4 regions of the Priestia sp. YIM B13552 genome follow, and region 1 is predicted to be linked to each of the others. Evidence: riboswitches for the same ligand, from Rfam matches in the RefSeq annotation. Region 1 holds a riboswitch; each other region holds the start of a gene.
What was found. Region 1 has a riboswitch for S-adenosylmethionine ahead of ACFX40_RS18595 (methionine ABC transporter ATP-binding protein). Riboswitches for the same ligand answer to the same signal wherever they lie in the genome.
Positions count from the first base shown of each region.

Region 2: it holds a riboswitch for S-adenosylmethionine, as region 1 does, so the genes downstream of both, mtnK (S-methyl-5-thioribose kinase) here and ACFX40_RS18595 (methionine ABC transporter ATP-binding protein) in region 1, are expected to answer to the same signal.
Region 3: it holds a riboswitch for S-adenosylmethionine, as region 1 does, so the genes downstream of both, metE (5-methyltetrahydropteroyltriglutamate--homocysteine S-methyltransferase) here and ACFX40_RS18595 (methionine ABC transporter ATP-binding protein) in region 1, are expected to answer to the same signal.
Region 4: it holds a riboswitch for S-adenosylmethionine, as region 1 does, so the genes downstream of both, ACFX40_RS02400 (bifunctional homocysteine S-methyltransferase/methylenetetrahydrofolate reductase) here and ACFX40_RS18595 (methionine ABC transporter ATP-binding protein) in region 1, are expected to answer to the same signal.

Region 1 is NZ_JBHZOU010000004.1:305,736-310,343, forward strand. It holds gene ACFX40_RS18580 (YusG family protein) at 2-247, shown strand; gene ACFX40_RS18585 (toprim domain-containing protein) at 429-779, shown strand; gene ACFX40_RS18590 (thioredoxin family protein) at 794-1,093, shown strand; SAM riboswitch class I at 1,274-1,381, shown strand; gene ACFX40_RS18595 (methionine ABC transporter ATP-binding protein) at 1,513-2,538, shown strand; gene ACFX40_RS18600 (methionine ABC transporter permease) at 2,531-3,199, shown strand; gene ACFX40_RS18605 (MetQ/NlpA family ABC transporter substrate-binding protein) at 3,217-4,053, shown strand; gene ACFX40_RS18610 (carboxymuconolactone decarboxylase family protein) at 4,175-4,540, shown strand.
Region 2 is NZ_JBHZOU010000001.1:518,986-523,593, reverse strand. It holds gene ACFX40_RS02655 (methylated-DNA--[protein]-cysteine S-methyltransferase) at 1-390, shown strand, start outside; gene ACFX40_RS02650 (hypothetical protein) at 391-555, opposite strand; gene mtnA (S-methyl-5-thioribose-1-phosphate isomerase) at 691-1,749, opposite strand; gene mtnK (S-methyl-5-thioribose kinase) at 1,785-2,957, opposite strand; SAM riboswitch class I at 3,093-3,243, opposite strand; gene ACFX40_RS02635 (carbon-nitrogen family hydrolase) at 3,335-4,117, opposite strand; gene ACFX40_RS02630 (pyridoxal phosphate-dependent aminotransferase) at 4,230-4,608, shown strand, end outside.
Region 3 is NZ_JBHZOU010000005.1:339,138-343,745, forward strand. It holds gene metE (5-methyltetrahydropteroyltriglutamate--homocysteine S-methyltransferase) at 76-2,370, opposite strand; cobalamin riboswitch at 2,520-2,708, opposite strand; SAM riboswitch class I at 2,788-2,898, opposite strand; gene ACFX40_RS21105 (hypothetical protein) at 2,979-3,230, opposite strand; gene ACFX40_RS21110 (hypothetical protein) at 3,501-3,671, opposite strand; gene ACFX40_RS21115 (metallophosphoesterase family protein) at 3,828-4,608, opposite strand, start outside.
Region 4 is NZ_JBHZOU010000001.1:471,982-476,589, forward strand. It holds gene ACFX40_RS02395 (YkvI family membrane protein) at 46-1,080, opposite strand; SAM riboswitch class I at 1,424-1,530, shown strand; gene ACFX40_RS02400 (bifunctional homocysteine S-methyltransferase/methylenetetrahydrofolate reductase) at 1,638-3,476, shown strand; gene metH (methionine synthase) at 3,477-4,608, shown strand, end outside.

The DNA.
Region 1 (4,608 bases):
TATGTTTGAAAAACAAAAAATGGACGTTACAGATCGCGTTACAGCTAAATTTCATGACGGCGGCATGAAATTATATGTTGATAAGCAGCCAATTGGTGAAGTTAGTTACGGAACAAGCGGCAATGAATACCGCTTTGAAGAAGGGTATTCGCAAGAAAATAATAAATTCTACCAATATACAGATGTACAAAAGCAAGGTGAAACGCAAAAATATACAGACTGCGACGAAGAAGCAGGATGGTGCTAAACAGTGGCAACTGCCGCTGTTTTTCTTGTTTTATGGAAACAATATGGCTTAAGCTGCCTTTTAAAACAGTTCTTTCTTGCAAATTTCTTTTAAAAAACAGGTGAACTGTGATACATTAACGAATATTGTATAGCATAAAGAAATGATGTTACTATACAACTGACGATTATGGGTGATGAAAATGGGGCTAATTGAAATTGAAAAAGTAATTATTGTCGAAGGAAAATCAGATAAAAAACGTATCCAAGATATCATTCGAGAACCAATTGAAATTATCTGTACAAACGGTACGATTAGTTTATCAAAGCTGGATGAAATTATTGACTTTACGTTTAACAAAGAGGTATACATACTCGTTGACTCTGATGATTCAGGGAATAAGCTAAGAAAACAATTTAAACGAGAGCTTCCGGAAGCAGAGCATCTATATATTGATAAAATGTACCGAGAGGTTGCTGCCGCCCCTAGACATCACATAGCAACAGTATTACTGAGTGCCAATATCGATGTTAATGCAGAATTTTTAACATAAAAGGAATGAGCAACATGCAAGAATGGAGCGAAAAACAGCTTGACGATCAGTTAAAAGAAGGACAAAGAGCGTTTATCTTTTTCCATACACCTTTTTGCGGGACATGTCAGCTGGCAAAAAAAATGTTAACCGTAGCAGAAGCAATGCTGCCTGGTGTGACCATCGGAATGAGCAATTTAAATTATATGCCTTCAAAAGCAGAAGTATTTTCAATTGAAAGTGTACCTTGTTTGATTGAAGTGAAAAATGGCGAAATGGTAAAAAAACTCTATGCGTTTCATTCCATCGAGCACGTACTTGAAGAGCTTCGATAATCAAACGTTTGTTTAAAATGAAGAAATAGAACGAGAGCAAACCGTTGGGGCTGTTGAAATATTGGGATATTATCCCAAGAACAAAATCTGTTGACAGCCTATCTGACACATGCTAAAATCACACTCATGAATGTTCATAAATGAATGAATATTTCCCAAAAACAAAATAATTGTTGCGAACTCTTATCAAGAGAGGTGGAGGGACTGAGCCCTGTGAAACCCGGCAACCGTCAGACTAACTGAAATGGTGCCAATTCCTGCAAAGCTATGCGCTTTGAAAGATGAGAGAAAGGATTAAATATCGAGCCTTTCTGTCATGCGCAGAGAGGCTTTTTTAATGGGGAAAATTGTTTTACGGCTTTTTCATCCTATAGGGCAACCTAACATAATTAAGTTTTTACTAAAGAAGGTGAAGAAATATGATTACATTAACAGACGTTACAAAAATTTATCAGGCTAAAAGCGGTCAAGTAACAGCTGTTGATAATGTGAATCTAACCGTTAACCAAGGTGGAATTTACGGAATTATTGGTTATAGCGGAGCAGGTAAAAGTTCTTTAATTCGCTTGCTAAACGGGTTAGAAACACCAACGACAGGAACGGTCGAAGTAGCAGGTAATGATATTGGAAAAATTAAAGGCGGAAAACTCAGAAAAGCTAGACAAGAAATTAGTATGGTGTTTCAGCACTTTAATATCTTGTGGTCGCGTACGGTGCGAGAAAATATTGCCTTTCCGTTAGAAATAGCAGGGATCTCAAAAGAAAAAAGAATGAAACGAGTAGACGAGCTTATCAAGCTAGTCGGGCTTGAAGGGCGTGAAAATGCTTATCCATCACAGCTTAGCGGTGGTCAAAAGCAGCGTGTTGGTATTGCTAGAGCGCTAGCCAATAACCCAAAAGTATTGCTGTGTGATGAAGCAACATCAGCGCTTGATCCTCAAACGACAGATTCTATTTTAGATCTGTTAGTAGATATTAATGAGAAGCTAGGGTTAACCATTGTACTCATTACTCATGAAATGCACGTTATTCGTAAAATTTGTCATCGAGTAGCTGTTATGGAAAATGGGGCAGTGGTAGAAGAAGGGCAAGTGCTAGAAGTATTCAGAAAACCTAAGCAGCCGATTACAAAGCGATTTGTTCAACAGATTTCTGAACCAGAAGAAACGTTTGAAACAATTGAACAAGTACAGGAGTTATATCCAAGCGGGCAAATTATTCAGCTGACGTTTGTTGGCGGAAAAGCAGAGCAACCGCTCATTACAACGATTTTAAAACAGTTTGATGTAACGATTAATATTTTGCAAGGAAAGATTTCTCATACACAAACAGGTTCATACGGAACGTTGTTCGTTCATTTAGACGGAGAATTAACAGAAGTTGAAAAAGTCATTGCATACATTCATGAGCAGCAGGTAGAAGTGGAGGTAATGACAAATGCTTGAGAAACTATTTCCAAACGTTATTTTAGATGATTTTATTCAAGCGACAAATGAAACACTATATATGACGGCTATTTCAGTTATAGCCACGTTTGTTCTAGGTATTTTATTGGGCTTGCTTTTATTTTTAACGTCCAAAGGACAGCTTTGGCAAAACAAACCTTTATATGCCATTGTGTCAGCAGTTGTAAATATCTTTCGTTCCATTCCATTCATTATTTTAATTGTTTTACTGATTCCATTTACCAAAGCATTGGTAGGAAGTATTTTAGGCGCTAATGCAGCGTTACCTGCTTTAATTGTTGGAGCAGCACCATTTTATGCGCGTCTTGTAGAAATTGGTCTGCGCGAAATTGATAAAGGTGTTATTGAAGCTGCTAAATCAATGGGAGCAACAACAAGCACTATTATCTTTAAAGTGCTGTTACCTGAATCGCTGCCAGCTTTAATTTCTGGTTTGACGGTAACGACGATTGCGTTAGTCGGTTATACGGCAATGGCGGGTGTGATTGGAGCTGGAGGTCTCGGGAATCTTGCATATTTAGAAGGATTCCAGCGCAGTCATAATGATGTAACGCTAGCTGCTACGATCTTAATTTTGATTATTGTATTTATTATCCAACTTATTGGAGATGCGATTACTGCAAAAATTGATAAAAGATAAAGGGAGGATTATTTATTATGAAAAAATGGCTTTCGGCTTTAGCATTAACATCTGCGCTAGTAGTAGGATTAGCTGCATGTGGATCTAACAATGGATCAAAAGATGAAAAGAAAATTGTTGTGGGTGCATCTAATACGCCCCATGCTGAAATTTTAGAACAAGCAAAACCGATTTTAGAAAAACAAGGAATCGACTTGGAAATTAAAAAATTCCAAGATTACATCTTACCGAACACAGCTCTTGCAAACAATGAAATTGATGCAAACTACTTCCAGCACGTTCCTTATATGAATTCAGTGCTAAAAGATCACAAGGGTGAAAAAGGGTATGATTTTGTAAGTGCCGGTGCCATTCACATTGAACCAATCGGTATCTACTCTAAAAAATATAAAAGCTTAAAAGATCTTCCGAAAAACGGCACAGTTATTATGCGTGATGCAGTAGCAGAGCAAGGACGTATTTTATCAATTTTTGAAAAAGCTGGCGTAATCAAATTAAAACCAGGCGTAAAGAAAACAGATGCACAAATTAAAGATATCGTAGAAAACCCGAAGAATTTAAAATTTAAAGCCGATGTTGAAGGCGGATTGCTACCTCAGATGTACAAAAACAATGAAGGTGACGCTGTTGTTATCAATGCTAACTATGCTATCGATGCTGGCTTAGATCCAGTAAAAGATCCAATCGCAGTGGAAAGCAAAGAAAATAACCCTTATGCAAACATCATTACGGTTCACAAAGGCGACGAAAATAAAGATACAGTGAAAGCTTTAGTGAAAGTTCTTCACTCTAAAGAAATTCAAGACTACATTAAAGAAAAATACAAAGGCGGAGTACTGCCGGTAAATAAATAATAGAAGAAAAGCGCTTGCCCACTCTGGGCAAGTGCTTTTTTGTATGCGGGAAAACGAATAACTCTTATTTTTCTCACGCATACTAACCGTGAAAACTTTACTGATGATGGGAGCTGACGTTATGCAGCAAGAAGCACGTCATTCAACTGAGCAAGCACTTCATGATTATAAAATGGGTGTTGGGAAATTTAGCGAAAAATTGCCGGAAGTAACAAAAACGTTTAATGCGTTTACTGAAGCATGTTTTGGAGAAGGTTCTCTTTCTAAAAAAGAAAAGCAGTTAATCGCGCTAGGAATCAGCGTAGTAGCTCAAGACGAGTACTGTATGATTTATCATACAAAAGGCTGCATCGATCAAGGCGCAACTGAGCAAGAAATTTTAGAAGCATGCGGAGTGTCAGCAGCATTTGGCGGAGGCGCAGCGATGAGTCAGTCCGTTACGCTTGTCCAAGAGTGTATTTCAGAACTGACTAGTCACACGCACTAAGTAAATAAAGTGAGTAAAAAAGCTTGTCTTAGAAGGCTCTATGGAGTCTTTTAAGGCAACTTTTTTAT
Region 2 (4,608 bases), on a different contig from region 1:
AAACTTGTCCATGACGAGAATTATCATCATGTGAAAGAAGCAAAGCGACAGCTGCAGGATTATGCTGAAGGGCGCACGTTAACATTTGATTTGCCTTTGGATATAAAAGGAACAGACTTCCAAAAAGAAGTGTGGTTAACGCTTGAACATATACCTTATGGACAAACGTGGTCTTATAGTGAGGTAGCGGACTCTGTTAATCGCTCTAAAGCCGTAAGGGCTGTGGGACAAGCGAATCGTCGAAATCCACTGCCTATTATTTTGCCTTGTCACCGTGTGATTGGGAAAAATGGGGCTTTAACAGGTTATGCAGGTTCTCAAACTCATATAAAAGAGAAGCTATTAATGCTTGAAAGAAATGTAGCAAAAGGCGCTCTTGAGTTAAAATAACTATTCATCGTCCAATTTCCAGCCTTCTCCCTGCACAAAAACACCGTCAATTTGCTGAGGAGAAGGGAGGGAATTTAGTTCTTCATCTTTGGATAAATCGAATAGCTGATATTGCTGCTTACGATTCAGCGCTTTGTTTTTATCCGTTTTTTGCTCTGAACTCATATTTACTCTCCCCCTTATTCAAAAGAAATCCCCTATAATATATGTAGAAAAGGAAGAGAGTACTGTTACAATTGTGTTACAAATGCAGGTGGAAATCAGTGCTCAATAAAAAAAGCCGCATAGCAGCGGCTTTTTTTATTGAGCAGATTGCAGCAAAACGTTTTGAATGGATTCAAAAGACGGGGCATGGATAATTCCATGCTCTGTAATAATGGCCGTAATCAGTTCGCTTGGCGTCACATCAAAAGCTGGATTGTACACAGAGATTCCGTCTGGAGCAATTTGCGTATCCCCAATGTGTGTTACTTCTTTAGGTGAACGTTCTTCAATAGGAATGCTGCTGCCGTCTTGAATAGATAAATCAAATGTGGACTGCGGCGCTGCTACGTAAAATGGAATACCGAATGCTTTCGCTAAAAGAGCAAGTCCATATGTTCCAATTTTGTTAGCCGTATCGCCATTTGCTGCAATGCGGTCAGCACCTACAATAATCCCATTAATTCCTTTTGTTTTAATGGTATGAGCGGCCATATTATCCGTAATCAGCGTAACGTCCACTCCCGACTGCTGAAGTTCCCATGCTGTTAAGCGAGAACCTTGAAGAACGGGTCTTGTTTCACAGGCAAATACTTCAAGCGGAATATCGCGCTGCTTAGACAAGTGAAAAGGTGCTAAGGCTGTTCCATAATAAGCTGTAGCAATTGAACCAGCATTACATATTGTCATGATTTTATCTTTCTTTTTAAATAAAGAAAGAGCATAATCTCCAATTCGGTAGCACGTTTCTTCATCTTCTACTTGAATTTGAATAGCTTCATGAACAACTTTTGTTTTAGCTTCATTAACGGACGAAGCGGATTCAGCGCTTTTCGCTACGCGCTCCAATGCCCAAAATAAATTGACGGCAGTAGGGCGTGAACTAGCTAAATACTGTTGATCAAGAGCTAGCTTTTTGTTAAATTCCTTGACTGAATCTGTGTCATAGCTAAGCGCAGAAAGAGCAAGACCAAAAGCCGCCGTAATGCCAATTGCAGGGGCTCCGCGTACTTTCAAGGTAGTGATAGCATCCCATACGTCTTTAATGGTTTGCAGCTTAATATATTCAACTTTGCCAGGAAGCTGCTGCTGATCTAATAAAGTAATATATGATTCATTCCATTCCACTGAGCGCGGAAGTGATAGTGTATTTGTCATGCTGATACCGATCCTTTCATTGTGTACATTATTCGTTATCGAAGTAAATGTTCAAATTCATTTGGTGAAACGTCTTGTTGGTGCAGAAGCAAATAGCGTCCAATTTTTAACGCAGTACGTTTAGCGTTAATTTTTCTTTCCTCTAAAGAAATTTCGTCTAAGTCCGCCACGTGAGCTAAGCCAATCGTACGTCGAATGATTTCACATCCTGCATATCCAACAGCATCTTGCCACGTTTGCGTTAAAATTTCATGTAATAAGCGCTCATCTTTAGCGAAAGGTTCAGTGCTTTCAGAATGCCAAAGCGCAGTAAAGGTATCTTTGAATACGTTCCATGTGTTCGTAATGTGTGCAAATAACGGTTCGCGATTTGTTTCTCGAGAAAGAGCATTTAAAAATAAGTTCGCAACAAATTGCCCTAAATCGAATCCAAACGGACCGTAAAAAGCAAACTCTGGATCAATCACTTTCGTTTCTTGACTGCTAGCAAAGATGCTGCCTGTATGTAAATCACCGTGGATTAGCGTTTGCGCATTTGTTAAAAATTTATATTTTAATTTTGCTGCTTGTAGCTTTACATCACTATCATTCCACAATTCTTCTACATCAGGACGCAGCGCTTTTTCAAATTCATTTGTATCAATATCAAAAAAAGGATCTGTAAAAACTAAATCTTCCGTAATATTGCATAAGTCGGGGTTGCTGTACTTAACAACTTCTTCTTTTTTATCCTGAGGCTTTAAGGCGAAATCAGACGTTTTGAACGCAATATGTCCTAAAAAAGAACCGATATGCTGTGAGAGCAGAGGATAACTTTCACCTTGAATAAGTCCGGCACGAGAAATCGTTAAATGAGACAGATCTTCCATGACCGTAACAGCAAGCGTTTCATCGTGGTAATAAACAGCGGGAACAAGTTCTGGCGTAAATGCACCGAATTGCTTGAGCGCATTGCTTTCAATTGTGGCACGGTTCAAGGATAGAGGCCAGCTTTCGCCTACAACTTTTGCATAGGGAAGTGCTTGTTTGACGATAATGGATTTATTCGTTTGATCATTTATGATGTGAAAGACGAGATTTAAGTTACCGTCACCAATTTCACGGGCAGTCAGTGCTTCTGTAGCATCAAAAAGACCTAGCTTTTTCACAAGTTTGATTGCTGAAATTTCTGTTAAAGGCTGATACTTCTCTGTTTTTGTTGTTGACATCGGAATCCCTCCATAGTTTATTAAACTGATTTGTTTACTAAGTTAATAGGTTTAAGAATATATGGAGGCTTTTATAATTTTAGAAAATATAAAAGCCTCTTTCGTTGGAAAGAGGCTTGATTGTAGTGTTCAAACCTCTTATCTGCCAGAAAAAATTACTTTCTGTTGGAATTAGCACCGTGCCTTTGTAAAACATGTTTTACGGGTGTGATCCATCTTAGGATGGAATGACGGTCGGTTGCTGGGCTTCACAGGGCCAAATCCCTCAGCCAACTCTTGATAAGAGTACGATTACTTATTCAATTTTGATTTGTTTGAATATTTTATGATATCTGGTGAAAATCGTATCATGCAAAAAAACGGCTGTCAATACATAATTAATAAAATTCTGTACGGCGATCTGTAAAGACAGGAATTTGTTTACGAATTTCTTTTACAAGTTCCAGGTTAACGTCAGCACTTAAAAGTTCTTCGCTATCGCCAGCTTCAGCGATTATTTCTCCCCACGGATCGATGACTAAGGAATGTCCGGCAAATGTGTTATTAGGATCTTGGCCTACACGATTACACGCGATTACATAGCATTGATTTTCGATTGCACGGCTAATGAGCAGGGCTTTCCAGTGGGCAAGTCTTGGAGCCGGCCACTGAGCGACAACAAACAAGACTTCTGCTCCGCTGCTAGTATGAACCCGTATCCATTCTGGAAAACGAATATCGTAACAAATAACTCCTGCGCACAGTGACTGTTCAAGTGTAAAAAGATTTTTTGCTGTTCCTGCTTCTAAATACAGGTGTTCATCCATTAATTTAAATAAGTGCAGTTTACTGTATTGTGATACTTCACGACCTTTTCGGTCAAAAATATACATCGTATTCGTGACACCTTGCTCTGTTTTTTTCGCAATCGAACCTGCCACAATATTTACTTCGTTTGTTTTAGCAAACTGAGAGATTAATTGCTTGGCTTGCTGCCCTTCATCATCTGCAATTTCGTCTAGCCGAGTCAAATCATAAGCTGTATCCCATAGCTCAGGAAGCACAAGGATATCAGGGTTTTCTTTCAGGGCTTCCGTCATTTTTTGTTCGATATATTTTCGGTTTTTAGTTGGGTTTCCAAACGCAATATCAAGCTGCAAACACGTAATTTTTACACTCACTTTATCATCCGTCCTTTTTTTAGTAGTTGAAAAAAATGACTTTACAAGTTGAGTATTACAATATATTATTTGTGACTAGAATTTCAAGAATTTTTTGAGAAGGTGTGCGATGATGAAACAATTTGAGCAATCGGAACTATTAAAAAGTTTACCAAAACAATTTTTTGCATCACTTGTAGGCAAGGTAGGAAAAGTAATGGCCCAAGGGCACGACGTTATTAACTTAGGGCAGGGAAATCCCGATCAGCCTACTCCTTCACATATTGTAGAAACACTGCAAAAAGCAAGTGCTAATCCTATGCATCATAAATATTCTCCATTTCGGGGGCACCAGTTTTTAAAAGAGGCCGTTGCGACTTTTTATAAACGAGAATATGGCGTTGATGTGGATCCTGAAAAAGAAGTAGCTATTTTGTTTGGCGGGAAAGGTGGACTTGTAGAAATCCCGCAGTGCTTATTAAACCCTGGAGATACGGTGCTGGTTCCCGATC
Region 3 (4,608 bases), on a different contig from region 1:
TATTTTTGGCCTTTTAAAATCCCATAAGACCAAGCAGTGTAGCGGTTACACTGCTTGTCCTTTACTTTCTTATTATTAAACGTTTTGTAATAAATTTTTTCTGGTTTGTTTTGCAGACTCAACCATCACTTTTAAAGCTTCAACCGTCTCGCTGATTCCTCTTGTTTTAAGGCCACAGTCGGGATTAATCCAAAATAATGCAGGATCAAGCACCTTTAGAGCGCGGTCAATGTTTCGCTGAAGCTCTTCAAGCTTCGGTACACGCGGGCTGTGGATATCATATACGCCAAGTCCAATTCCTTGATTATACGTATGTTTTTCAAACGCATAAATTAATTCACCGTGACTTTTAGATGTTTCAATAGAAATCACGTCGGCATCCAGCGCTTTAATCGCATCAATAATTTCTTCGAATTCCGAATAGCACATATGCGTGTGAATTTGCGTCTCGTTTTGCACCGATACCGTCGCTAGTTTAAATGCATACACCGCAGCATTTAAGTAACTGTTCCAGTTTTCTCGTTTTAACGGCAATCCTTCACGCAGCGCCGGTTCATCTACTTGAATCATTGAAATGCCCTGACTTTCAAGTGCTTCTACTTCTTTTCTAAGAGCAAGCGCAATTTGATTTGCCACGTCGTAGCGCGGGATATCATCACGCACAAACGACCAGTTTAAAATCGTAATCGGACCCGTCAGCATTCCTTTAACCGGCTTATTGGTTAAAGACTGTGCGTAGACCGTTTCTTTGATCGTCATCGCCTGCTCGTACGATACATCTCCGTAAATAAGCGGCGGCTTCACGCAGCGAGAACCGTAAGATTGCACCCAGCCAAACTTCGTAAACTGAAAGCCTCCTAATTTCTCACCGAAGTATTCGACCATGTCCGTACGCTCAAACTCTCCGTGCACAAGGACATCTAAGCCGATGTTTTCTTGAATTTCAATCCATTTTTTTATTTCATCGTTAATGTACGCTTCATATGCTTCATCGCTTAACTCGCCTTTACGCCATTTTAGACGCTCTTTTCGCACTTCTTTTGTTTGCGGAAAGCTTCCAATCGTTGTCGTTGGAAGAAGCGGCAGTTGAAAAGCTTCTTGCTGAACGCGCTGACGTACGTCAAACGGCGCTTGTCGCTCTGCTTTATAGCTGTGCAGCTGCTTCAGCTCTTTTTGCACGTCTTGATGATTTCGAAAAGATGATCCATTTAATGCTTGAATTGCCTGTTTGTTTACGCTTATTTCTTCTTCTATTGCTTCTTTTCCTTGCTGCACTGCTTTTGCTAAAAGCGTGATTTCCTTTAGCTTTTCATCTGCAAAAGAGAGCGCATTTTTCAATACTGGATCAATCGTCTCTTCATTTTTCACCGTGACGGGAACATGTAATAAACTTGATGAAGGCTGCAGAATCAAACGGTCTTTTGATACGGCTTCTTCAATTTCACTGATCGTTAAAAGCTGTTCGTCCAAATTTTCACGCCAAATGTTTCGTCCGTCAATCACTCCTGCTGCCAGCACTTTATCACTCGGAAAACCATATTTATTAAGAGCCGTGAGATTTTCGCCTCGGTCATGCACAAAGTCTAAACCGATTCCTTCAACAGGAAGAGACACAACTTCTTTGTAGTGATCAACGCTGTCAAAATACGTTTGCAAAATGATTTTTACATTCGGTGCCGCTTCCTTCAAAGTTTGATAGACTTCTGTGTAAAGTGCCAGGTCTTCTTTTGATAGCGTTGTAGATAAAATCGGCTCATCTATCTGTACCCACTCTACTCCTTCTGCCTGAAGCTCAGCTAAAATAGTCGCATACAGAGGAACAAATTGTTCAACTACTTCTTTAAACTCATTTTTTTTATATCCTTTTGACAGCTTCACAAATGTTACTGGACCTAAAATCACGGGCTTGCCTTCAATATTCAGCTTCTGTTTTGCTTCTTTGTAAAACTGAAGCGGGCGATTTTCTATAAGAGACGGCGTACATTCCTCAAGCTCTGGTACGATGTAGTGATAATTTGTGTTAAACCATTTTGTCATCGTAGAGGCTACCGCACCTTTTGTTCCTCGGGCGATGTCAAAATACGTTTCAAGCGATACCGGTCCTCCGTCATAATCAAAGCGCTTTGGCACTAGACCAAACATAGTCGCTGTATCTAGCACGTGATCGTATAAACTGAAATCGCCGACTGGAATTAATTCAATTCCTGCGTCACGCTGTTTTTTCAGATGCCCTAGACGAAGAGCTTCAATCTCCTGAAGAAAGATATCTTTCTCTAGCTTTCCTGCCCAAAACTGCTCAAGCGCTTTTTTCCATTCTCGTTTTTCACCAATTCTTGGATAACCTAAGTTTGAACTTTTTACACTGCTCATTTTTTCCACTCCCTGTATATTTTTTATCGGTAAACTAAAAAATCTCTCTTTTCGAAATGAAAAGAGAGATGATACGCATACTTAACTAAAGTTGAGATAGCCTGTTTTTCTCAACACGTATTCCTCACTCCTCTCTATATCCCGTAGAGCTTAAGTGCATACAACAGGCAGGTCTCCTGACTTAGGTTCATCGCTTCCTATCCCTTCCCATTTCAACATGAAACAGTGGTTAATAAGTTGCTCCCCATTACAGTGGCGGGACCGCGCCGGCTTTTCACCGGTCTTCCCTTTTAAGCTGCGTACATTCGTTACACAGCACCTGATGCATTTTTATAAAATTGTTCATTCAAAACATATTCACATAAAATAAAAAGCCTCTCTATCACGAATAGAGAGGCATAGTATCTATGAAATCCTCTCTTATTTTTCAAAGCTGTACGCTTTGCAGGATGTAGCACCTTTTCAACAAGAATGTTAAATGGTTGCCGGGCTTCACAGGGCCAGTCCCTCCGCCTCTCTCAATAAGAGTTTTAATTGTTTATAATATTTTGAATGTAGAGTCATCTTAACACCTTACATTTATGTTGTCAAAAGAAATTTCAAAAAAATTAGTTTTTAGGAGGCGCTGACGCTAACTTTTGCCTTAACAATTTGTAATCATCTTTTCGATGCGTTTCGATTAAATCTTTTGCTCCCTGGTGATATCCTGACGAATAAATGTACTCTACCGCTGTTTCGATAAGCTTTCTTTTTTCTTCGGCACACTCCCGGTCCATTAAGGGGAACAGTCTACCTAAAAGGTCATTTAAATCTTCCTTGATAAAACGATCAAGCCCTTCTTGCATCTTTTCGTTTGCCATGATTGCTCCTCCATTTGCTGTGTATGTTCTAAGCCTCTATAAGCAGGCATTTCACTGTAAATTCCAAGATAAAGTTAAGTCATTAAACAGTATATCAAGTGAATGTTTTTCTTTAATTACATATGTAATACAAATATATGACAAATATAGAGAATATATCATCATTCATTATCTATTATAACGTTTGACTGAGCCTTCTGCTACAAGGTTTCGTTAAGAGTTATGCACATTTTTCCAAAAGAGGTTGAGACATAACAAAATGAATTCAATCTAAAGGCAAATGGGATACATGAGCTGAATCGCTTGTGACACCGCAGTTGATTTCCGTACAAGACTTCGCTTTCCGCGGGCGGGCGCTGAGCCTCCTCGTCGCATACGCTCCTGCGAGGTCTCACCTGTTCCGCTTTTCCCGCAGGAGTCTTCGTCTTGTCCTCCAATCACCTGCTAGAAAGACCTATACACATGAAACCTACGTTTGCCTTAACAAAAAAACAAACCACTAATCAAACATCTTGATCAATGGTCCTTTTTTCACTTCGTCTAAAATCCTTTTGTCCCAGCCTCTTTTTTTGAACCTAGCTTTCTATTTTCTTGTTTTCACAAACAATTTCTTCGAGGTCGTCCAAAATCCTTCCAAAGAAGAGGTCCTAAAATGTCGTACCTGCTTACAAAAAACTGCGTAAAATTATAATTATTTAAAATTAAAGGCGGCTCAAAATCAAGGGGAGCACCGGCGCCTCCTGACAATACAAAATCAGTGCCTCTTCCAAGCGTAAACGACCCGTTTCTGTTTTTTCTAATAAACTGCTCGTCATACGCATGCACGTGACTGACTAACACTTTTTTCACGCGGTGTTCTTGAATTAAATCAAAAAATTCTTGACTTTGAGGAGTCGTTACAGGAAACCCTTCAAGATTTGACCACCGGCCAATATTTGGCTGCGCATGCATCGCTACAACGGTGTTACGAGGAGCATCCTCCAGCTGCTGCTCTAAATAATTCAGCTCTCTATCTGTAAATCCATATATTTTATTCTTGGGACTGATGACATTATTTAATGCGATGCACCGGAAGTTGAAGACAGGAATATCAATGACCCAGTGTACTTTTCCGATAGTGGCTCTGAAGTTTTCAAGATTGCTTTCATCAAGGTACAGTTCATCATGATTCCCTACGCATACAAACATAGGAATGTTCGGGGCGATTTTTTCAACAACCTTAACAAAGTGCTCCAAATACTCTTTTTTCCCTGTATAAACGGTGTCTCCCCCATGAATAATAAACAGCGGGTTCAATTCCACCGCCTTTTTTAATACAAGCTCAAATTCACCGCTCATCGTGAAACAATCATCGTTTGGTCCGTCACCTCTGCTGTCT
Region 4 (4,608 bases), on a different contig from region 1:
TCATTTAACTTCGTTTTTTCACATCTATTCTTTAAAATCCAGCTTTTAGCTTATTTTTTCTTTTTTAATACATAGCATCCATACAAAAGCTAGTCCAATATAGCCAAATATCGGATACAAAAACTCAAGAAGCTGGGCATATCCGAATTGCCCAATAATAAAGCAAGCCAAGATAATAAATGCAAAAGCTTGTTTGTCATTCAGGGGAAGAAATGACTGAATCTGCTTAGCGATTCCAAATACATTTCCAATCAATGTAGTAAAAATCTCGCCTAACACAACTACCGTAAATAAAACATTCACCCACGCTGAGATATTTTTAACAACGGCACTCATCGGAATATCAAGTTGAAATGAATAAGGCAAATTGGAAAGGGCAAGATGAGTAGAAACAAGCATAAACGTAAGTACACATCCTCCTATTACGGCCCCTTTTTTAATCACGCTCCTATCTTTCACGGAGCTTCCTAATGGAACTAAAACAGCCTGAGCCAAAGCTAGATTTAGGGAAATATATAAAAAGGGACTAACCGCCCACTTCCACTGCGTGACGAGCGTTAAATCCGGCTTCGTTTGAATCAGTGAGAAATAGCTGATATTTGGCACAAAGATGATAAAAGCAAATGAAAGCATCATCGGCACAACAAGAGAATTAACCATTAAAATACCGTTAATTCCTTTGGCGATAAATATATAAGTTAAAACAATTGTAAAAATCATCCCAACAGGAGGCCATAGCCCGAACTGTTCTTTTCCTATTGCTCCCGTACTCGCTAGCATGACTGAAGTTACTCCAAATAAAATGACAATCATTACACCGTTTACCGCTTTTCCAAGCACATCACCAAATAAATATGTATTAAGCTGCTGATAAGAAGAAGCCCCAATTGCGTGCGAAAGCAGCATCATTTTCGAACCTAGCCAAATAAAAAACAAGCCGCTGACCAAAATCCCGACCATTCCAAGTTCCCCGTACTGTGTAAAAAATTGAACTATTTCCTTGCCTGTTGCAAAACCGGCTCCTACAACAGTGCCTACATACGTAGCAGCAACCTGCAGCGTGAGTTTCCACCTTTTCATGCCCATCACCCTTCTACCCTTCATAGTTCACTATATGTAGAAACGGTAAAAAAAAGACGAGCCTTTTTACGTGTAAATCTACGCATATCCCAGCGCTTGTGCCTTTTCGTTTATTTTTTATTTTTCATTTTCTTTTTGTATTTTTCACAAAAACTCCTTAACCCCTAACATAACAGTCATTTTCAAACAAAATATACGGATATTTTCCCTTTAGCTTTTAAATTTTCCTCAATATTTGCTGGAAATTCACAATTTACTGTTGTATAATTTCTAAAAATCAGATAAATTATTAAATAAGTATTCTTTCTATTTAAAAAAATATGTTTCAATTATATACAATTGATTCTTATCATGAGAGGTGGAGGGACTGGCCCTTTGAAACCTCAGCAACCAGTCGTTAGAGACATGGTGCTAAATCCAGCAAGCAATTTATTGCTTGGAAGATAAGAAGGCGAAAAAAGTCTTCTTCTTAAGAAGACTTTTTCTATTTTATCGGCATATTGCATAAAACGAATCACTCGTGAAATAGAAGCGGAACAATTTAAGGAGGTTTTGACATGGGGTTACTTGAAGATTTAAAGTCTAAAATTTTAATTGGGGATGGTGCCACTGGTACCCTCCTTTACTCACACGGTATTGACAGCTGTTTTGAAGAACTAAACATCACCAAACCAGAAGAGGTTTCTCGTATTCACAGAGCCTATGTAGAAGCTGGTGCAAACGTTATTCAAACAAATACGTACGCTGCTAATTATCAAAAACTTGCCCGTTATGGATTAGAAGATTCAGTTAAAGACATCAATGTTGCTGGTGTAAAATTAGCGAAACAAGCTGCAAAAGATCAGGCTTACGTGGTTGGTACACTCGGCGGAATTCGTTCTTTCCAAAAAAACGCTATTAGTTTAGAAGAAGTTAAGCGAAGCATTCGTGAACAAATGTTTTGGCTTTTAAATGAAGGCGTGGATGGCCTTTTGTTTGAAACATACTATGATTTCGAAGAATTAAAAACCGTTCTTACACTGGCAAGAAAAGAAACGGATAAGCCTATTATTACCCACGTTTCCCTGCATGATATTGGCGTACTGCAAGATGGGCGTCCTTTAGCAGATGCATTAAAAGAATTAGAAGACTTAGGAGCAGATGTTGTCGGGCTAAACTGCCGTTTAGGTCCTTATCATATGATTCAGTCTCTTGAAGAAGTACCGCTTCCTGATCGTGCTTTCTTATCTGCTTACCCTAATGCCAGCCTTCCGGCGTATGTGGAAGGAAAGCTGGAGTATGAAACGAATGAAGACTACTTTGTAGAAAGCGCACGTTTATTCCGCGAACAAGGGGTTCGCTTAATTGGAGGATGCTGCGGTACAACACCAGCTCACGTACGCGCAATGTCATCTGCCTTAAAAGACCTGCCTCCGATTACAAGCAAAGTCGTTAAAATGAGACCAGCCGTTACGGTTCAAGAGCGTGAGCAGCAGGATAAACCTCATATGCATGAAATTGTGAAAAAGCGCCGCTCGGTTATCGTCGAGCTAGATCCGCCTAAACAGCTGGGTCCGACGAAATTTTTAGAAGGTGCAAAAGCACTCGATAAAGTCGGCGTAGATGCTATTACATTAGCTGATAATTCTCTTGCCTCACCTCGCATCAGCAACTTGGCAATGGCAACACTGATGCAGCAAGAAACAAAAGCACGACCGCTTATTCATATTACCTGTCGCGATCGAAATTTAATTGGACTTCAATCTCATTTAATGGGACTTCATACGCTAGGAATGAATCAAGTGCTTGCAATTACCGGTGATCCGTCAAAAGTTGGCGATTTCCCTGGCGCCACTTCTGTCTACGATTTATCTTCATTTGACTTGATTAGTTTAATCGCTCAGTTTAATGAAGGACTATCTTATTCCGGGAAACCGCTTGGTCAAAAAACCAATTTTTCCATCGCGGCTGCCTTTAACCCAAACGTGCGTCACTTAGACCGAGCCGTTCAGCGTTTGGAAAAGAAAATCGATTGTGGGGCTCACTATTTCATTACTCAGCCTCTCTATTCAACTAAGCAAATTGAAGAGGTATATGAAGCAACCAAACATTTAACAACACCGGTATACATCGGGATCATGCCGTTAACAAGCGCGAGAAACGCTCGATTTATTCACCATGAAGTACCTGGAATTAAATTATCAGAAGATATTCTAGAACGCATGGACGCAACGGGAAATGACCGGATTCGCGGTGAAGTCGAAGGCCTTGCGATTGCAAAAAACTTAATTGATACAGCATATGAGCTATTTGACGGTATTTACTTAATTACGCCGTTTATGCGCTATGAAATGACTGAAATTCTAACACGCTATATTCATGACAAGCAACTTGTTACATCAGAAAGGAAGATATAAATGAGCTCACTTATCGAACAACAACTAAAGAAGCGAATACTCGTCATCGATGGAGCAATGGGAACGATGATTCAAGATGCTGATTTAACCGCTGAAGATTTCGGCGGCGAAGAATATGAAGGCTGCAACGAATATTTGACTCGAACAGCGCCTCATGTCATTCAGCGCATTCATGAAGAGTACTTTGCAGCAGGTGCTGACATCATTGAAACCAATACGTTTGGCTCAACATCTACCGTACTTGATGAATACGATTTAGGTCACTTGGCGTATGAATTGAATATCGAAGCTGTGAAGCTTGCTTGTGCAGCCCGCGATAAATATTCAACTCCCGAATGGCCTAGGTTCGTAGCTGGAGCTATCGGTCCTACCACTAAAACTCTCTCTGTTACCGGAGGTATTACATTCCCTGAGTTAGTAGAATCGTACGAAGAGCAAGCTCGAGGTTTGTTAGACGGCGGCGTTGACTTGCTTTTAGTCGAAACCTGTCAAGACATGCTGAACGTAAAAGCCGCATTTCTAGGCATTACAGCGGCGTTTGAAAAACTAAAAACCGAAGTTCCTATTATGATTTCAGGAACAATTGAGCCGATGGGAACAACTCTCGCTGGTCAAGATATCGAATCTTTTTACTTATCACTGGAACACATGAAGCCTCTTTCAGTCGGACTTAACTGCGCGACAGGCCCTGAATTTATGACGGATCATATTCGCTCTCTTTCAGACCTAGCCACTTCAGCAGTTAGCTGTTATCCAAACGCTGGACTTCCGGATGAAGAAGGCAATTATCATGAATCTCCTGAGCTGCTTGCTCAAAAAATTAAAGGGTTTGCTGATAAAGGCTGGCTGAACTTTGTAGGCGGATGCTGCGGTACAACGCCTGCTCATATTAAAGCACTGGCTGAAGCGGTAAAAGAGGTTGCTCCTCGTTCGCTTGATCGCTCCGAGCATAACCATGCTGTAACCGGTATTGAACCACTTGTATATGACGATTCTATGCGCCCTCTTTTTGTGGGAGAACGTACGAATGTAATCGGTTCTCGCAAATTCAAGCGTCTGATTGCGGAAGGAAAAATTGAAGAAGCATCTGAAATTGCGCGTGCTCAAGTTAAAAATGGTGCTCACGTTATTG